Regions from separate parts of the Ornithinicoccus hortensis genome, predicted to be linked through region 1. Evidence: predicted binding sites of a transcription regulator. Region 1 holds the regulator's gene; the other holds the start of a gene.
What was found. The regulator HrcA, encoded in region 1, represses chaperone genes, less so after heat shock. The targets are predictions, from matches to a motif close to TTNGCACTCGNNNNNNNCGAGTGCNAA.

Region 1 (9,790 bases):
GCCCCCGCTGACGCTCCGGATCTCCGGGTCCCACAGCCCGGAGCCGGTCCCCGGCCCCACGGTCGCCTGCGACTCCGCGGTCACCGCCAGCGGGCCCGGGCGCTGAGCAGGGCGATCGCGGCCGACCCGGCCGTGGAGGTGCGCAGCACGGTGGACCCGAGCCGCACGGTGCGCGCCCCGGCGTCCACGAAGGCCTGCGTCTCCTCGGGGCTGATCCCGCCCTCGGGGCCGACCACGAGCAGCACCTCACCCGCGCCGGGCAGGTCGACCCCGGCCAGCGGCTCGGTGGCCTCCTCGTGGAGCACCAGGGCCAGGTCGGCCGCCGCGATCCGCTGGATGACCGCCTGCCGGTCGGCCAGGGGCGCGACGCCGGGCACCCGCGCCCGCCGTGCCTGCTTGGTCGCGGCGAGCACGGTCTGTTCCCACTTGCGGTGCGCCTTGGCGGCCCGCTCGCCCCGCCACCGCACGATGCTGCGGTCGGCCTGCCACGGGACGACGTCGTCGACCCCGAGTTCGGTGCCCACCTCGATCGCCAACAGGTCCCGGTCCCCCTTGGCCAACGCCTGCACGAGGGTGAACCGGGGGTCCGGCTCCGCGACGGAGACCACCTCCTGGACCCGCAGCTCCAGCTCTCCCTTGCGGCGCTCCACCACCTCGCTGCGTGCCAGCAGGCCGCTCCCGTCGGCCAGCAGCACGGTCTCGCCGGGGCCGAGCCGGCTCACGTCGGCGGCGTGCCGCCCCTCCGGGCCGTCCAGCACGAACCGGTCATCCACGGCGACCGTGGACAACCGCCCCTGCCCGGTGAAGAACAGCGGCGCGCTCACCGACCGTTGAACGCTTCCTTGAGCTTGCCGAGGAAGCCGGACTGCGCCGGGGACAGCCGGCCGTCCGGCCGGGTCTCCCCCCGCGCCTCGGCCAGCTGGGCCAACAGGTCGCGCTGGGTCCCGTCGAGCTTGGTGGGCACCCGCACGTCCAGGTGCACGATGAGGTCGCCCCGGCCGGTGCCCCGCAGGTGGGTGACCCCCTGCTGGGACAGGGTCACGGTGTCCCGCGGCTGGGTGCCGGCCTTGAGGTCCACCTCGGTCGGACCGTCGAAGGTGTCGACCGTGAGCGTCGCACCCAGCGCGGCCGCGGTCATCGGGACCTGCACCGAGCAGTGCAGGTCGTCCCCGCGACGCCGGAAGGTCTCGTGCGGGGCGACCGCCACCTCGACATACAGGTCGCCGGAGGGTCCGCCGGAGCGACCCGCCTCGCCCTCGCCCGAGAGGTGGATCCGGGTGCCGGAATCGACCCCGGCCGGCACCCGCAGCGACAGGTCCCGACGGGTGCGCACCCGGCCCTCGCCGGAGCAGTTGGAGCACGGGTGCTCGATGATCTCGCCGAAGCCCTGGCAGGAGGTGCACGGCCGGGACGTCATGACCTGGCCGAGGAAGGAGCGCTGGACCTGCTGGACCTCCCCGCGCCCGGCGCAGACGCCACAGGTGCGGGTGCCGGTGCCGGGCTGGGCACCGGCGCCGGAACAGGTCTCGCACCGCACGGCCGTGTCCACGGTCAGGGTCTCCTCCCCGCCGAAGACCGCCGTGCGCAGGTCGATGTCCAGCCGCACCAGGGCGTCCTGGCCACGCTGCGTGCGGGAGCGCGGGGCCCGGGAGCCCGCGGCGGCACCGCCGAAGAAGGCGTCCATGATGTCGCTGAAGCTGAACCCCTGGCCGAAGCCGCCACCCTGCCCGCCGTAGGGGTCCTGGCCCCGGTCGTACGCGGCGCGTTTGGCGTCGTCCCCGAGCACGTCGAAGGCCTGGCTGACCTTCTTGAACTGCTCCTCGGCCTCGGGGCCGGGGTTCACGTCGGGGTGCAGTTGACGGGCCTTGCGGCGGTAGGCGGTCTTGATCTCGGCCGCCGTGGCCTCACGGGACACGCCGAGGTCGGCGTAGTAGTCGTTCACCAAAGTCCTTACTCGTAGCTGGTCAGGTGTCCAGGATCTGCGACACGTAGTGCGCGACCGCACGCACCGACGCCATCGCGGACGGGTAGTCCATGCGGGTCGGCCCCACGACGCCCAGCCCGCCGGCGGGCCCGTAGGTCGTGGTGACCACCGAGGTGCTCTGCAACCCCTCGTAGGGGTTCTCGGCACCGATGCTCACGGTCACGGCGTCCTCCGCGTCGAGGGTCGCCATACTCCCCATCAACTTCAGGAGCACCACATGTTCTTCCAAGGCTTCCAGGACGGGGCCGATGGACAGCGGGAAATCGGTGCCGACCCGGGCCAGGTTGGCCGTGCCAGCCAGCACCACCCGCTCCTCGTTGCGCTCCATGAGGACGTCGGCGAGCGCCTCGACCACGGCCCGGCCCACCGGGCGGTCCGGCAGGTCGACGCCCTCGAAGGCCTCCTCGAGCAGCGGGGTGGCCTCGGCCAGGGCGTGCCCGCACGCGTGCCGGTTGATCAGGTTGCGCAGGTCGTGGACGAGCTGCTCGCCCTCGGCGCCGACGAGTTCCCGGTCCAGTTCGACAATGCGCTGCTCGACCCGGCCGGTGTTCACGATCAGCACCACCATCAGCCGGTTGGTCCCCACGAGGACGAGCTCCACGTGCCGGACCGTCGAGCGGGTCAGCGAGGGGTACTGCATCACCGCGGCCTGCCGGGTCAGCCCGGAGAGCAGGCGGACGGTGCGCCCGACGATGTCGTCCAGGTCGACCGCGCCCTCCAGGAAGCGGTGGATGGCGGTCTTCTCGGCACGGCTCAACGGCTTGATGGAGTGCAGCCGGTCCACGAACATCCGGTAGCCGGCGTCGGTCGGGATCCGCCCGGCGCTGGTGTGGGGGGCCGTGATCAGGCCCTCCTCCTCCAGGACGGCCATGTCGTTGCGCACCGTCGCGGCGGACACCCCCAGCTGGTGCCGGTCGAGCAGGCTCTTGGACCCCACCGGCTCGGAGGTGCGCACATAGTCCTGGACGATCGCGCGGAGGACGGCCAGCCGCCGGTCGTCGTTCATCCCTCGGTCACCTCCACCGCATCCTGGCACTCGTGAATCGCGAGTGCCAGTCTACGCCGACCGGGACCTCACTCCGTCGCTCGCCGCGTTTCGCTGGCCGGGCGCGGGCGGCCCCGCACGTAGCCTGACGGGGTGAACGACCGATACGGCACCGATGTCCTCTCCGGCGACTGGCGGGCCCCCGCCCGTGGTCGGGCCCAGTCCGTCGAGGCCGAGCTCGGCATGGTCGTCGAGGACGTCGAGACCGGCTGGTGCGGCGCGATCTGCCGGGTCGAGAAGGCCGGCGGGATGCACGTCGTGCACCTGGAGGACCGCCGGGGTCGCCGCAAGGGCTTCCCGCTCGGGCCGGGCTTCCTCCTCGAGGGCCGGCCGGTGGTGCTGACCCCGCCGAAGCAGGCCGAACGGGCTGCGTTGGCCGCCGCCCGCAAGGAGGCCTCACGCACCGCCAGCGGCTCCCGCGCGGTGGAGCACGCCCCGGCCCGCGTCGCGAGCGGCTCCCGCATCTTCGTCGAGGGCCGGCACGACGCCGAGCTGGTCGAGAAGATCTGGGGCGACGACCTGCGGGTCGAGGGGGTCGTGGTCGAACTACTCGAGGGAGTCGACGACCTGACCGCGGTGATCCGCGACTTCGCCCCCAGCGCGGACCGGCGGATGGGCGTCCTGGTCGACCACCTGGTGGCCGGCACCAAGGAGGACCGGATCGTGCAGGCCGCACGGGCGCTGCCGCAGTCGCGCCACGTGAAGATCCTGGGTCACCCCTACGTCGACGTGTGGCAGTCGGTGCGGCCCGCCCGGCTCGGGCTGGAGGCCTGGCCGGTCATCGACCGTGGCAGGTCCTGGAAGCACGGGGTCCTCGCCGAGCTCGGCTGGCCGCACACCACCCAGGCCGATGTGGCGCGGGGGTGGAAACAGATCCTGGGCTCCGTGCGTTCCTACAGTGACCTGGAGCCCACGCTCCTGGCCAGCGTCGAGGAACTGATCGACTTCGTCACCGTCCCACAGGGAGTGAGACACCCATGACCCAGGACCCAGCCAACAACCCGCCGCAGCCGCCCCACCAGGCGTATCAGGCATACCAGCGACAGGGCATCAGCTCGGGTGAGCGCACCTGGATGATCATGGCGCACCTGTCCGCACCGATCGCGTTCCTGATCAGTGCGGGCAGCCTGAGCTTCCTCGGACCCCTCGTCATCTGGCTGATCCAGAAGGACCAGAGCCCGGCCGTCCGCGCGTCCGCGGCCGGCGCGTTCAACTTCAACCTCTCGTTCTGGATCCTCTACCTGCTGGGGTGGGTCGTCGGCATCGTCACGCTGACGCTCGGCTTCATCGTGGTGATCCCGTTCTGGATCGTGATCTTCCTGGTCGCGGCCTTCGTGCACATCAAGGGCGCGCTCCGGGCGGCCCGCGGCGAGACCTACCACTACCCGTTCCAGCTGCCGGTCCTGCACTGACCGAGCCGCCCGGTCCACCCCTTGCGCGCCGGACCGGAACCGGCTAGACATGCTGCTACGCATCCCGGAGACGGGACGCCGACCACGAGCCTCGGTCGCGGATTCGCCAACCAGGACCTGTCCTGGCGACACCTACCGGTGATGCGGTAGGGCGAGCCACCCGACCACTCGCCGGTCGATCGCGGCATCACCGGCGATCACCCAGAAGGCCCCGCGAACCCATACTTCGCGGGGCCTTCGTCTGTCCCGGACTGCGCCGGGACCTCAGAGCGGGGCCCTGCCCGCTCATACCGGGCAGGGGGCCACCACCGTTCTAACCGCTCACGGGTCCGATCCGTGGGAACCACGCCGGGCACGGCCCAAACCGCGGACCTCGGGGAGGTTGCTTCGGGGAGGTTGCTCCGCGCGCCCGCCCCCGCACGCTCCGCGCGACCGAACGCGTGGTCGGTCGACGCCACCGTGTGACCGAACGCGCGGTCGGTCTGCACCAACCTGTGACCGAACGCGCGGTCGGTCGGCGCCGCGTCCCCCACCTCGAGGTCCTGGCAGCCCCCGACGCGAGCGCCTTTCGTCCCCGCAAGCGCCTTCCTGCACGAGCAGCGGCAAAAGTCGCGACATTTGCCGCACGCAGGAGCATTTGCCGCCTCTCGGGAGATTCGCCGCATGCAGGGACGAATGCCGCTCACGTCCGGGCGGAGGCTCAGTGCGGACCGGGGGCGGTGCGGACCGGGGGGCGGGTCGGGGGCGGAGCCGGTCAGGAGCCGGCCAGGAGCCGGTGGACGACGGTGTCCGCGAGCAACCGGCCACGGAGCGTCAGGACGCCACGACCACGCAGGGCAGCGGCGCCGTCGAGCAGGCCACCGGCGATCAGCCCCGCGACCTCGGCTCGCCCCTGCGCGGGGAGGACGGCCAGGTCCAGGCCCTCGACCAGGCGCGACTCGAGCAGCACGCGCTCGTCGTGCCGCTGCGCCGGGCTCAGCCGCTCCCGGCCCGCGGCGGGCGAGGCACCGGAAGCCAGCCGGTCCGCATACGGAGCCGGGTGCTTGACGTTCCAGAAGCGCACGCCGCCGATGTGGCTGTGCGCGCCCGGGCCGATCCCCCACCAGTTGCCACCCGCCCAGTAGCCGACGTTGTGACGGCAGCGCGCATCCGGCCCGGTGGCCCAGTTGCTGATCTCGTACCAGCCGTACCCGGCGCCCGAGAGCACCTCGTCGGCCAGCTCGTACTTGTCGGCCTCGTCGTCATCGTCCGGGGCCGGGACCTCACCCCGGCGCACCTGCGCGGCCAGCTTGGTGCCCTGTTCCACCACGAGGGCGTATGCCGACACGTGGTCCGGCGCGAGGTCGGTCACCGCCCGCAGGCTCGCCTCCCAGTCCGCCAGGGACTCCCCGGGCGTGCCGTAGATGAGGTCCAGGCTCACCTGCATCCCGGCCGCCCGGACCGCGGCCACGGCCGTCGCCACGTTGGCCGGGTCGTGGGTGCGGTCGAGCGTGCGGAGCACGTGCGGCACGGCCGACTGCATCCCGAGGCTGACCCGGGTGAAGCCCCCGGCGGCGAGCTGCTGCGCCACCTCCGGCGTGATCGTGTCGGGGTTGGCCTCGGTGGTGATCTCGGCATCCGGGGCCAGCCCCCAGGCCCGGTCGATCCCCCGGAGCATCCGGACCAGGTCGCCCGGCGGCAGCATGGTCGGCGTGCCGCCGCCGACGAAGACGGTCTGCACGGCCGGGACCGGGTCCGGACCTGAGCCGAGGGCCCGGGTGGCCAGCTCGATCTCGGCGAGGGCGGCGTCGGCATAGCTATCCAGGGTCGCCCCGTGGCCCCCGAGCTCGGGCACCGTGTAGGTGTTGAAGTCGCAGTAGCCGCACCGCACCCGGCAGAACGGGACGTGCAGATAGACCCCGAACGGCCGTTCCCCGAGCCCGCTCAGCGCCCACCCGGGGAGGGCCCCGTCCGCGGGCGCGGGTTCACCCAGGGGAAGCGCGGACGGCATACGGCCCATTGTCCCCCACTGCCCACCCTCAGGGTGGCCGCGGCCCTGTCGCGCCACATTCCCGTCGCCTGGCGTTCACCCGTGCTGCTTAGATTGCCTCCGTGCAGCAGGAACTCCGCGAGTACATCGACCGGCTCAGGGTCGAGGGTTACACCGTCCGTGACGACCAGGGCTCGGACCCGGACCTGATCACCCCTGACGGCCGGGCGGTGGATACCTGGCGTGAGGACTACCCCTACGACAACCGGCTGTCCCGCGCCTACTACGACGTGGAGAAGTGGCTGTTGCAGGTCGAGCTGCTCAAGCTGCAGTACTGGGCCAAGGACACAGGTCAGCGGATCGTCATCATCTTCGAGGGCCGCGACGCCGCCGGGAAGGGCGGCGCCATCAAGCGGTTCATCGAGCACCTGAACCCCCGTGGTGCGCGTGTCGTGGCCCTGACCAAGCCGTCCCGGGTCGAGGAGGGCCAGTGGTATTTCCAGCGCTATGTCACCCACCTGCCAACGGCCGGCGAGATCGTGCTCTTCGACCGCTCCTGGTACAACCGGGCCGGCGTCGAGCGGGTGATGGGGTTCTGCACCGACGACCAGTACGACCGCTTCGTCCGTCAGGCACCGACCTTCGAGCGGATGCTCGTGGAGGACGGCGTGCACCTGACCAAGTTCTGGTTCTCGGTCACCCGGTCCGAGCAGCGGACCCGGTTCGCCATCCGGCAGCTCGACCCGGTGCGCCGCTGGAAGCTGTCCCCGATGGACCTGGAGTCGCTGGACCGGTGGGAGGACTACACCGAGGCCAAGGAGGAGATGTTCCGCCTCACCGACACCGACGAGGCGCCCTGGACCACGATCAAGAGCAACGACAAGAAGCGGGCCCGGCTCAACGCCATGCGCTACTTCCTGGGCCGCTTCGACTACCCGGACAAGGACACCACCATCGTGTTGCCGCCGGACCCCAATCTGGTCCGGCGCGGCCGGTACACGACCGGCGACTAGGGACCTGCCCCACCTCCTCCCGGTGTAAAACCGGTTGACCCCGCCCTCAGTGCTATGGTTCATTAGTCGAGTAATGAACCAATGAAGGGAGGCGCCGGGTGTTCGACGGTCGAGAGCCGATCTACCAGCAGATCGCGGAGGCCATCCGCGGCGAGATCCTCTCCGGCGCGCTCCGCGAGGGGGACCAGGTCATGTCGACCACCCAGTACGCCACCACCTACCGGATCAACCCCGCGACGGCGGCCAAGGCCTTCGCCCAGCTCGTCGACGAGGGGATCCTGCACAAGCAGCGGGGCCTGGGGATGTTCGTCTCCGACGGAGCACCCGAGATGCTGCGCACGCGGCGTCGCGAGGTGTTCTTTACCGAACGCCTTGATCCGGTGCTGCACGAGGCCGACGTCCTGGGGATCACCACTGCGGAACTCACCTCCTACCTCACGCGCACTCCGAAGGGAGCCCACCGATGACTGGCCTCACCGTCCGCGCCGAGGACCTCGGCGTTAGCTACGGAGCCGACCCGGCGCTCAGCGGGATCACGCTCGAGCTCGAACCGAACCGGATCCATGGCCTGCTGGGGCGCAACGGCGCCGGCAAGACCACGCTGCTGTCGGCACTGGCCTCGCTGCGGGCGCCGTCGGCCGGCCGGATCTTGATCGACGGGGCCGACCCGTTCGAGGACGAACGGCTGATGGAACAGGTCTGTCTTATCCGCGAGAGCGGCGACGTTCTCGCCGACGAGAAGTTGCGCACGAACCTGGACTGGTGTGAACTCGCCCGCCCCCGGTTCGACCGCGAGTATGCCGAACGACTGATCGAGCAGTTCGGCCTCGACCTGCGCAAGAAGCCGCAGGCGCTCTCGCGTGGCCAGGCTTCGGCCTTCGGCGCCATCATCGGGCTCGCCGCCCGGGCTCCGGTGACGATGTTCGACGAGGTCCACCTCGGGATGGATGCCCAGGCCCGCCAGATGTTCTACGACGAGCTGCTCGCAGAGTTCGCCGAGCGGCCGCGGACGATCGTGCTGTCCAGCCATCTGATCAGCGAGATCGAGCACCTGGTGGAGACCGTGACCATCCTGCACGCCGGGGCACTGCTGCTCAGCGAGGAGTCCGACGACCTCCATGCTCAGGGGGCGACCCTCACTGGGCCTGCCGAGGTCGTCGACCGGTTCACCAGCACCCAGCCGGTGATCGGGACCCGCGACCTGGGACCGACCCGGCAGGCGACCGTCTTCGGCTCCCTCGACGAGGCCATGCTCACCCGGGCCCGGGCAGAAGGCCTGCAGGTCGGTCCCGTGCCTCTCCAGGACCTCTTCATCCACCTGAGCAACCATGCCCACGACACCGCGAAGGAGTCGACATGACGACCGGCACTCTCGACCAGTCGACCAGAACCACCCGCCGTCCCGCGCAATGGCTACGTGTCGCCCGCTGGCAGCTGGAGACCGGCGTCTTCCTGATGCTTTGGGCCTGGGGCCTGATCACGGTGCTCGTGGTAGCCGTCCTGGCGATCGTGGGCCAGTCGGTGCACGTCGTGGTGTCCGGATTCGCCATCTCCCACCACGGACTCCTCTGGTTCCCGTTCAGCATCGCGATCATGGTGACCGTCACCTACCTGCCGCTCCACGTGGGCAGCGGCATGACGCGGAGTTCCTTCATCAAGGCCGCGCTCCTGGGCAACGTCCTGATCGGCGTCCTCAACGCGGCGTTCACGATGGTCGGCCTGCTCATCGAGCGCGAGATCTACCACCGACTGGGCTGGTTCCACGGGTCGACCAACGCCAAGGGCGTCGAGGTACTCGACGGCGGCGCGCTCACCTACGGGATCGGGCTGACGTTGCTGTTCGTTTCCGGGATGCTCAGCGGACTCCTGGTCGGCGTCGCCTACTACCGCGCCGGTGGGTGGTGGGGCACGCTCACCCTCCCCCTCACCCTGCTCCCGATCGCGGTGACCTCGCTGATCGGCCTCGTGGACGACTCCCAGTGGTCACCGTGGGACGTCAGTTTCGCCGCCTCGTGGCCGGCCAGCGAGCTCTTCACCGGTGCCGTGCTCATCGCCGCCGCCGCGGTGTTCGCGCTCCTGGTCCGCCGCATCCCGATCGACACCTGAAAGGCCTGACATGACCACCTCGTCCACCCCAACCACCACCGGGCACGACGCGGCACACGCCGGACCCGTGGTCCGCGTGAGCGACCTGCGCAAGTCCTACGGCACGAAGGTGGCCGTGGACGGCGTGTCCTTCACCGTGGACCGCGGCGAGATCTTCGGGATCCTCGGCCCCAACGGGGCCGGCAAGACCACGACGGTGGAGTGCCTGGCCGGGCTGCGGCAGGCCGACAGCGGCAGCATCGAGCTGCTGGGCCTGGACCC
Region 2 (9,790 bases), 1.1 Mb from region 1:
GTGGAGGGCAGCGATCTGGCGGTCCTCGCCCAGGAGATCGCCGTGGACCACCCCTCCGGCTTGCGGGCTTCGGCCCGCAACCAACTGACCGGCATCGTGACCAAGGTGACCACCGACACGGTGATGGCCCAGGTCGAGATGCAGTGCGGCCCCTACCGGGTCGTGTCCTTGATGAGCAGCGAGGCGGTGACGGAGCTGGGCCTGGAGCCCGGGGTCGTCACGGTCGCCTCGATCAAGGCCACGCACGTCGTCGTCGCACTACCCCCTGAAAGCTGAGGTCCACCATGACATCGACCCGTACCCTGCGCCGGCTGACCGTCCTGGCCTCCGTCCCGCTCCTGGCCCTCACCCTCGCCGCCTGCGGCGGTGACGATGGCGACGACGCCGGGTCCGGGGACGACTCGAGCGAGAACGCCGAGGACGCCGACGCGGGCGCGGACAGCGACGCCGACGACGGCGCCGACACGGATACCGATGACGAGGCGGAGAGCTCTGAGGACGCCGACGAGGCGGCCGGCGGGGTCTCCGGCGACATCGTGGTGTTCGGCGCGGCCTCGCTGACCGACACCTTCACCGAGCTGGGCGAGCAGTTCGAGGCGGAGAACCCGGACGCCACGGTGACCTTCAACTTCGGGGCGAGCTCGGCACTCGCCCAGCAGATCATCTCCGGGGCGCCGGCGGACGTCTTCGCCTCCGCCTCGCCGGCCACGATGCAGCAGGTCACCGACGAGGACCTGGCGGCCGGGGAGCCCGTGGTCTTCGTCAGCAACCGCCTGGAGATCGTGGTCCCCGCCGGGAACCCCGCGGGTATCACCGGGCTGGAGGACTTCACCAACGAGGACCTGACCATCGCCCTGTGCGCCGAGGAGGTGCCGTGCGGCGCCGCCTCGGTGAAGGTGTTCGAGGCGGCCGGGCTGACGCCCGCGCCGGACACCTACGAGGAGGACGTGCGCGCGACCCTGACCAAGGTCGAGCTGGACGAGGTGGACGCGGCGCTGGTCTACCGGACGGACGTGATCGTCGCCGGGGACTCCGTCGAGGGCATCGACTTCCCGGAGTCGGGAGAGGCGGTCAACGACTACCCGATCGCGTTGCTCTCCGAGGCCCCGAACAGCGAGGCGGGGCAGGCGTTCATCGACTTCGTCCTGTCCGAGGCCGGGCAAACGGTGCTGGGCGACGCTGGTTTTGACCTCCCCTGAGCCCCGGGGCCGGGGGACCGGCATCCCGCCGGTCCTCCTGGTCCCCGCCGCGCTCGGGCTGCTCTTCCTGATCCTGCCCCTGGTGGGGCTGCTGCTCCGCACCCCCTGGGCCGACCTGGGGGAGCACCTGGGCCGCCCGGCGGTCCTGGAGGCGCTGCGCCTCTCCCTGGTCTCGGCGGTGCTGGCGACCGGGATCTGCCTGGTCCTGGGGGTGCCGTTGGCCTGGGTGCTGGCCCGGGCCACCATCCCGGGGATCCGGCTGGTCCGGGCGCTGCTCACCCTGCCGCTGGTGCTCCCACCGGTCGTCGGCGGCGTGGCGCTGCTCCTGCTGCTGGGCCGGCGCGGCCTGATCGGGCAGCACCTGTACGAATGGTTCGGGCTCAGCCTGCCGTTCACCACCCCGGCGGTCGTGATCGCCGAGGCGTTCGTGGCGATGCCGTTCCTGGTGATCGCGGTCGAGGGCGCGTTGCGCGGTGCCGACCGGCGCTACGAGGACGCGGCCGCCACGCTGGGGGCCGGCCGGTGGCTCACCTTCCGCCGGGTCACCCTGCCCCTGGTCGCCCCGGGGATCTCGGCCGGGGCGGTCCTGTGCTTCGCCCGGGCGCTGGGCGAGTTCGGGGCCACGATCACCTTCGCCGGCAACTTCCCGGGGGTGACCCGGACCATGCCGTTGGCCGTCTACCTCGCGCTGGAGACCGACCCGGAGGCGGCGATCGTGCTCGCCCTCGTCCTGCTCCTGGTGTCGGTGGCGGTCCTGGTCAGCCTGCGGGGTCGCTGGATCACGGGGACGTCCTCGTGAGCGGGGTGCAGGCGGCGCTCACGATCAGGCGGGGCTCCTTCGACCTCGCGCTGGACCTGACCGTCGCCCCGGGCGAGATCGTGGCCCTCATCGGACCCAACGGGGCGGGCAAGACGACCGCGCTGCACGCCCTGGCCGGCCTGCTCCGGCTGTCGACCGGCTGGATCCGGATCGGCGACCGCGCCGTGGACGACCCCGGGGCCGGGATCTTCGTGCCGACCGAGCGCCGTCGGGTGGGCGTGGTCTTCCAGGACTACCTGCTCTTCCCGCACCTCACCGCGCTGGACAACGTCGCCTTCGGGCTGCGCACCCAGGGCCGCTCCAGGGCCGAGTCGCGCGAGGCGGCCCGGACCTGGCTGGAGCGGGTCGGCGTCGCCCGCCACGCCCACTCCCGGCCCGCCGAGCTCTCCGGCGGCCAGGCGCAGCGGGTGGCGCTGGCCCGGGCGCTGGTCACCCACCCCCGCCTCCTGCTGCTCGACGAGCCACTCGCCGCGCTGGACGCGGGGACCCGGATGGAGGTCCGCTCCGAGCTCACCCGCCACCTGCGCGACTACGACGGCGCGACCCTCCTGGTGACGCACGACCCGCTGGACGCGATGGCGATGGCGAGCCGGATCGTGGTGCTCGAGGGCGGACGGGTCGTGCAGGACGGTCCCCCGGTCGAGGTGGCCCGCGCCCCGCGCACGGAGTATGTCGCCACCCTGGTCGGTCTGAACCTGCACCGCGGTCGGGCCACGGACACCGTCGTGCAGGTGGACGGCGGGGGAGAGCTGCACGTGGCCGAACCCACCACCGGGCCCGTCCTGGTGAGCTTCCCCCCGTCGGCGGTGACCCTGCACGTCCACCGACCGGAGGGGTCGGCGCGCAACGTCTGGCCGGGACGGATCGTCAGCCTGGAGCAGCAGGCCCACACCGTGCGCGTGCAGGTGGACGGTGAGGGGCACCCCACCGTGCTCTCCGACGTCACGGCGCTGGCCGTGGCCGAGCTGGACCTGGCGGTCGGCGCACCGGTGTGGGTGTCGTTCAAGGCCGCCGAGACGCACGTCTACCCGGCCTGACCGGGCAGCCTGGTCGGCAGCCCCTACCGCTCCAGCTCCGGCGGGGGGCTGAGCGAGGGACGCTTGGGCTCGACGTGGTCGCCGGAGGAACGGCCGGTGAGCCGCCGGTGCACCCAGGGCGCGGCATACTCGCGGGCCCAGGCCGCGTTGTCCCGGAGGGCGTCGATCCGGCCCGGTTTCGGCTGCGGGGGCAGCGGCACCCGCCAGTCGGCCGTCTCGGGCGCGTGGCCGAGCGTCTCGTATGCCGCGAGCGCCACCCGACGGTGCCCCTCCTCGGTCATGTGGATCCGGTCCGGCGCCCACATCCGCCAGTCCCGGAGGAAGTCGAAGGACCACTGGTTCATCACGTAGCAGCCGTGCCGCTCGGCGATGGTCCAGATGTGCGCGACGTAGACGCCCACCCGGGGCCGGGTGCGTTCGATGACCGGGGCCCCGACGGGGTCGGTGGGGGTGGCCAGCAGGACGTCGGCACCCGTGGACCGGATGCGGGTGACCGCGGCCTCGAGCTGGTCGGCGATGGCGTCGACGTCGGCCTTGGGGCGCAGGATGTCGTTGCCGCCGCCGACCATGCTGACCAGGTCGGGTTCGAGTGCCAGCGCCGCCTCGACCTGGCGGGTGGTGATGTCCCCGATCTTGCGTCCCCGGATCGCGAGGTTGGCGTAGCTGAAGCCCTCGGCGTGCACCGACAGCAGGGCGGAGAGGCGGTCCGCCCAGCCGATGAAGCTGTCCTCGGTGTCGGGGTCGGCGTCGCTCATCCCCTCGGTGAAGGAGTCGCCGATCGCCACGTAGCGGGACCAGGCCCGGGGGGCGGGGCGGACCGAGCCGGCGCCCTGGCGTGCGTCGGGCTCCTCCTGGCCGGTGCGTTGCTGGTGGGCCGGGGCCTCTGGGGTCATCTCTCCTCCGGGATCTCTGTGGGGCGTATGCAGGGTGCGGGCGTATGCAGGGCGGGCGGTGGTCAGGGCAGGGACCAGTCCAGCGGCTGCCCGCCCTGGTCGGTGAGCAGCGTGTCGGCGCGGCTGAACGGCCGGGAGCCGAAGAACCCGCCCCGCGCGGACAGCGGGGAGGGGTGCGCGCTCTGGATCGTGGGGACGTCCCCCAGCGCGGGGGCCAGCGACCTGGCGTCCCGGCCCCACAGGATCGCCACCAGCGGCCCGCCACGCCGGGCGAGTGCCCCGATCGCCAGGTCGGTCACCTGCTCCCACCCCTTGCCGCGGTGGCTCGCCGGGGCGCCCGGACGCACCGTGAGGACCCGGTTGAGCAACAGCACGCCGCGCTCGGCCCACGGGGACAGGTCGCCCGTGGTCGGCGCCGGCACCCCGAGGTCGTCCACCAGCTCGGCGTAGATGTTCTGCAGGCTGCGCGGGATCGGCCGCACGTCGGGGGCGACCGAGAAGGAGAGCCCGACCGCGTGCCCCACGGTGGGGTAGGGGTCCTGCCCGACGATCAGCACCCGGACCGCGTCGAGTGGTTGCTCGAAGGCCCGCAGGACGTGTCCGCCCGCCGGGAGGTAGCCGCGGCCGGCCGCCAGCTCCGCCCGGAGGAACCGGCCCAGCTCGCCCACGGTCTGCGCGGCAGGTGCGAGCACGGACGCCCACGTCGGGTGGACCAGGTCGGTCAGCGGTGCGGCCTCCGGAGTCACCCCGGCACTGTATGACGAGGGGCCCGGCTCCGGTAATCACAGTCCTGTCATTCGGTGCGCTAGAGTGGCCCGAGCAGCACCGCCATCGAGGAGGACCAGCACATGGGAGCAGCGCCCGAGGTCGACACCGCCCAGTCGGTCGCCGAACTCAGCGACCGTGACCGCCGGATCATCGACTTCGAACGCCAGTGGTGGAAGTATGCCGGGGCCAAGGAGCAGGCCATCAAGGACCTGTTCGACATGAGTGCCACCCGCTACTACCAGGTGCTCAACCAGCTCGTGGACTCCCCGGCCGCCCTGGCGCACGACCCGATGCTGATCAAGCGGCTGCGCCGGATGCGCGCCCAGCGGCAGAAGAGCCGGTCGGCGCGCCGGTTGGGCTTCGAGCTCTGAGACACCGGCCGCCGGCACGACGGCGGCCGCCCCCCCGGACACGAGGAGGCGGGGCCACCCTGATGGGTGGCCCCGCCTCTGCATACCCCGCGGTCCTCGCGGAGGTCTGGCGGTCAGCGGCGACCGGCCCGGCTCCGGCGGGCGGCCGTCCCGCTGAGCGCCAGCGGGTCGCGGCTGAGGGCGCGGGCGTTGTCGAGTTCGAGCTCGTGGCTGCGCTCCCGGGCCCGGTCACGGGCGAGGTCGGCGTTCATCATGTGGAACATGGGGTTCTCCTTCAATCTCTGGTGTGGTGCGTACGGGTGTCGCTGTCTGGGATGGGTCCGGGGTGCCGGGTCAGCCGGGCTGGTGGGCTGCCTGGCGGTCCTGCGGGGCCGGCACGTGCCGGACGTGCACGTCGCCGCTGACCGTCCTGGTCCGCAGCTCGACGTAGTCCTGGTCCTCGGCCGGCTCGCCGAGTGATTCCAGCTCGGAGCGGACGGTGCCGGAGACGGTGTTCAGGTCGGTCCAGACCGGCACGCCGGCCAGCACCCCGACGGTGACGTCCCCGGACGCGGTGCGGGCCTGGATGGCGCCCCGGCGGGCCAGCCGGATGTGCAGGTCGCCGCTGGCGCCGGTGGCCGAGACCTCCTCGCCGGACTCCTCGATCCGGATGGTGCCGGACCCGGTCTTGGCGCTGAGCCGGCCGACGGAGCGGCTGACGGTGAGGTCGCCGCTGCCGCTGACGACCTGGGAGTCCCCGCCCAGCACGCCGACGACCAGGTCCCCGGACCCCGACTTGCTGGACAGGTCGTGCTCGATGTGCTCGATCCGCACGTCCCCGGACCCGGCCGTGACCTCGACCAGCTGGGCCCGCTCGAGGGTGACGTCGCCGGATCCGCTCCGCAACGAGCAGTCGCCCACCCGGCCGGTGACCGCCAGGTCGGCGGAGCCGAGCACGGTGCTCAGGTCGCTGCCCGTCGGGACGGTCGCCGTGACCCGCAGCCCGTTGCTGCCGAAGATCGAGGTGCCGCGCTGCTTGGGGGCGATGACCGAGATGGTCCGTCCGTCCTGCTCGACCCGGGTCTCCTCGGCGAGCTTGCCGGTCACCTCGATGGTGGTCTCGGTGGTGTCGGTCGCGTGCACGGTGACCTGGCCGGCGCCGAGCTCGGTGTGCAACACGATGGGCTCGGGGGTGCTGAAGGTGCGGTTCATGATGGCTGTCCTCGTCTGTGTGATGTCAGCGTGGTGTCAGGGTGGCGGCGGCGGGTCAGGCCCAACCGGTCACTCGGCGGCTCCGGCCGCGGGGCTGGCCGGGTCGACCCGGCGGGGTGGGTGGTGCCGGTGGGGTGAATCCGGGGATGTTGGGCAGGTCGACGCTCCACCCGGTGCCACCCAGGTGGATCCCGCTGCCGCGCGTGGCGGTGCGGACGGCCTCGACCAGCCAGCTGTTCAGCGAGGTCCCGGTCTCGGTGGCCAGTTCCTCGGCCCGGACCTTCAGGTTCTCCGGCAGCCGCAGCGTGATCCGGACCTGTGCTCCCGAGTCCTCGACCTCGGTGTCCGCCGGGCCCCGGCTCTCTGGCTCGTCCTCGGCCGGGGCGATCGACTCGACGACGAACTCGACGCCACGGCCGCGCAGCCGGGTGTCCACGTTGCCGGCGGGGAGCTCGGCGCTGATCTCCGCGGCCGCGTCGGTGATCGCCTCCATCAGGGTGAGGCGGACGGCTGGCTCGAGGGCCAGCAGCAGGCGGTCGGCACCGGCGACGACCTCGGGACCACCGAGCTCGGTGGCGGCGGCGACCTCCTGGCGAAGCCGGGCGATGTATGTGCTGAGTTCCATGACGCAACTATGACACCACTATGACGTCATGTCAACGTCAACGTGGTGTCGACTGCGTCTGGGTGGGGTCCGCCCCGGCCCGGGAGGAGTGGACCGCCTACCCTGGAGGCATGCAGGAGAGCACCTGGCGCGAGCTCGCCCCAGGGGTCTACGTGCGTCACCACGAGGAGCTGGAGCTCAACTGCGGCCTGGTCGTCGGGCGGGAGCGCGCCCTGGTCATCGACACCCGGAGCACGGCCGCCAGGGGGCGGGAACTAGCCGTCGCGGTCCGTGAGGTCACCGACCTAGAGCAGGTGGTCGTCAACACCCACGCGCACTACGACCACTGCTTCGGCAACGTCGCCTTCCGGGAGTCCCAGATCTACGCGCACGCCGACGCCGTCGAGGACCTGCGCAGCACCGCGGAGTACCAGCGGGAGCAGGTCGTGGCGCACCTGCGCCGCACGGACCGCGAGGAACTCGCCCAGACCTACCTGGACACCGAGGTCGTACTGCCCTTCTACCTGATCGAGGAGGACACCGAGATCGACCTCGGGGACCGCACGGCGCACCTGCACCACGCCGGCCCCGGGCACACCAACCACGACCTCGTTGTGTCGGTGCCCGACGCGGGTGTGGTCTTCTGGGCGGACCTCATCGAGCAGGGCGCTGACCCGGCGATGGAGGACAGCTATCCGCTGGTCTGGGCGGACACGCTCCGGGTGCTCCTGGAGCGGCCCGAGATCGCCGGGGCGGACATCCACGTGCCCGGGCACGGGGCCGTGGTCGACACCGCGTTCGTGGAGCGCCAGCAGGCCACCCTGGGAGCGCTCGCCGCGGCGCTGGCCGAGGGGCTGCTGGCCGGGGTGCGGGACGTGGACGCGCTGGTGGCCAAGACCAGGGGCCTCGGGCTGCAGGACGCCACGCTGCGCGACGCGGCCGTGCGAGCCCTCGAGACGGGGCGCTCGGAGCGCTGACGCATTTGCACTCAGGGGGTCCGAGTGCTAATCATGGACCTAGCACTCGGACCATCCGAGTGATAACAGTGACCGTCCTGTCGAGGGCGTGTGCGGTCGGGCGACGTGAGCCCGTCCCGCCACGGCCGTCCGTCGCGGGCGACCGGCCGGTCCCCAACCCGTTCATGTGTGGGAGGAACCACCCGAATGGCCAAGACCATTGCTTTCGACGAGGAGGCTCGCCGCGGGCTCGAGAAGGGTATGAACACCCTTGCCGACGCCGTGAAGGTGACGCTGGGCCCGAAGGGCCGCAATGTCGTGCTCGAGAAGAAGTGGGGCGCCCCCACCATCACCAACGATGGTGTGAGCATCGCCAAGGAGATCGAGCTCGAGGACCCCTACGAGAAGATCGGCGCCGAGCTGGTCAAGGAGGTCGCCAAGAAGACCGACGACGTCGCGGGTGACGGCACGACCACCGCGACCGTCCTGGCCCAGGCCATGGTCCGCGAGGGCCTGCGCAACGTCGCGGCCGGCGCCAACCCGATGGCCCTCAAGCGGGGCATCGAGACCGCCGTCGCCGCGGTCAGCGAGGAGCTGCTGTCGCAGGCGAAGGAGGTCGAGACCAAGGAGCAGATCGCCCAGTCCGCCTCCATCTCCGCCGCCGACAACGAGATCGGCGAGATGATCGCCGAGGCGATGGACAAGGTCGGCAACGAGGGTGTCATCACCGTCGAGGAGTCCAACACCTTCGGTCTGGAGCTGGAGCTCACCGAGGGTATGCGCTTCGACAAGGGCTACATCTCGATGTACTTCGTGACCGACACCGAGCGGATGGAGACGGTCCTGGAGGACCCCTACATCCTCGTGGTCAACTCCAAGATCGGCCAGATCAAGGACCTGCTGCCGGTGCTGGAGAAGGTCATGCAGTCCGGCAAGCCGCTGGTGATCATCGCCGAGGACGTCGAGGGCGAGGCGCTGTCCACCCTGGTCGTCAACAAGATCCGCGGCAACTTCAAGTCGGTGGCCGTCAAGGCCCCCGGCTTCGGTGACCGCCGCAAGGCCATGCTGGCCGACATCGCCATCCTCACCGGTGGCCAGGTCGTGTCCGAGGAGGTCGGCCTCAAGCTGGAGACGACCGAGCTCGACATGCTCGGCCAGGCCCGCAAGGTCGTCGTCACCAAGGACGAGACCACCATCGTCGAGGGTGCCGGGGACGCCGACCAGATCGCCGGTCGGGTCAGCCAGATCCGCGCCGAGATCGAGAACAGCGACTCCGACTACGACCGGGAGAAGCTCCAGGAGCGCCTGGCCAAGCTGGCCGGCGGTGTCGCCGTCATCAAGGCCGGCGCCGCGACCGAGGTCGAGCTCAAGGAGCGCAAGCACCGCATCGAGGACGCCGTCCGCAACGCCAAGGCGGCCGTCGAGGAGGGCATCGTCGCCGGTGGTGGCGTCGCCCTCATCCAGGCCGTCAAGGCGCTGGACGCGCTGTCCCTGCAGGGTGACGAGGCCACCGGTGCCAACCTGGTGCGCATCGCCATCGAGGCCCCGCTGAAGCAGATCGCCATCAACGGCGGCCTGGAGGGCGGCGTCGTCGCGGAGAAGGTCAAGAACCTGACCCCCGGCCACGGCCTCAACGCCGCGACCGGCGAGTACGGCGACATGCTGGCCTTCGGTGTGGCCGACCCGGTGAAGGTGACCCGTTCTGCGCTGCAGAACGCCGCCTCCATCGCGGCGCTGTTCCTGACCACCGAGGCGGTCATCGCCGACAAGCCGGAGAAGGCTCCGGCCATGCCGGCCGGCGATGGTGGCATGGGCGGCATGGGCGGCATGGACTTCTGATCCACCGCACCTGATCCACCGCGTTTCTCGCGGAAAGCACGGCGGGGCGGTCTCCCTTCGGGGAGGCCGCCCCGTTGTCATGCCCGGGCCGGAGCCGGGGGAGGGGAAAGGC

Region 2: a site for HrcA is predicted at 7,900-7,926, ahead of groL (chaperonin GroEL). Genes of this name have one in related genera too.

Annotation. Positions count from the first base shown of each region.
Region 1 covers NZ_VFOP01000001.1:2,113,188-2,122,977, reverse strand. The annotation lists gene FB467_RS09880 (MFS transporter) at 1-84, opposite strand, end outside; gene FB467_RS09875 (16S rRNA (uracil(1498)-N(3))-methyltransferase) at 81-824, opposite strand; gene dnaJ (molecular chaperone DnaJ) at 821-1,942, opposite strand; gene hrcA (heat-inducible transcriptional repressor HrcA) at 1,965-2,990, opposite strand; gene FB467_RS09860 (DUF3097 domain-containing protein) at 3,123-4,010, shown strand; gene FB467_RS09855 (DUF4870 domain-containing protein) at 4,007-4,441, shown strand; gene hemW (radical SAM family heme chaperone HemW) at 5,196-6,431, opposite strand; gene ppk2 (polyphosphate kinase 2) at 6,533-7,423, shown strand; gene FB467_RS09840 (GntR family transcriptional regulator) at 7,522-7,890, shown strand; gene FB467_RS09835 (ATP-binding cassette domain-containing protein) at 7,887-8,783, shown strand; gene FB467_RS09830 (hypothetical protein) at 8,780-9,529, shown strand; gene FB467_RS09825 (ABC transporter ATP-binding protein) at 9,540-9,790, shown strand, end outside.
Region 2 covers NZ_VFOP01000001.1:1,038,694-1,048,483, forward strand. The annotation lists gene FB467_RS04760 (TOBE domain-containing protein) at 1-276, shown strand, start outside; gene modA (molybdate ABC transporter substrate-binding protein) at 285-1,199, shown strand; gene FB467_RS04770 (ABC transporter permease) at 1,186-1,998, shown strand; gene FB467_RS04775 (ABC transporter ATP-binding protein) at 1,995-3,056, shown strand; gene FB467_RS04780 (SGNH/GDSL hydrolase family protein) at 3,080-3,949, opposite strand; gene FB467_RS04785 (uracil-DNA glycosylase) at 4,012-4,695, opposite strand; gene FB467_RS04790 (DUF3263 domain-containing protein) at 4,798-5,088, shown strand; gene FB467_RS18430 (hypothetical protein) at 5,202-5,351, opposite strand; gene FB467_RS04795 (DUF4097 family beta strand repeat-containing protein) at 5,422-6,279, opposite strand; gene FB467_RS04800 (pilus assembly protein HicB) at 6,335-6,904, opposite strand; gene FB467_RS04805 (MBL fold metallo-hydrolase) at 7,015-7,860, shown strand; gene groL (chaperonin GroEL) at 8,047-9,678, shown strand.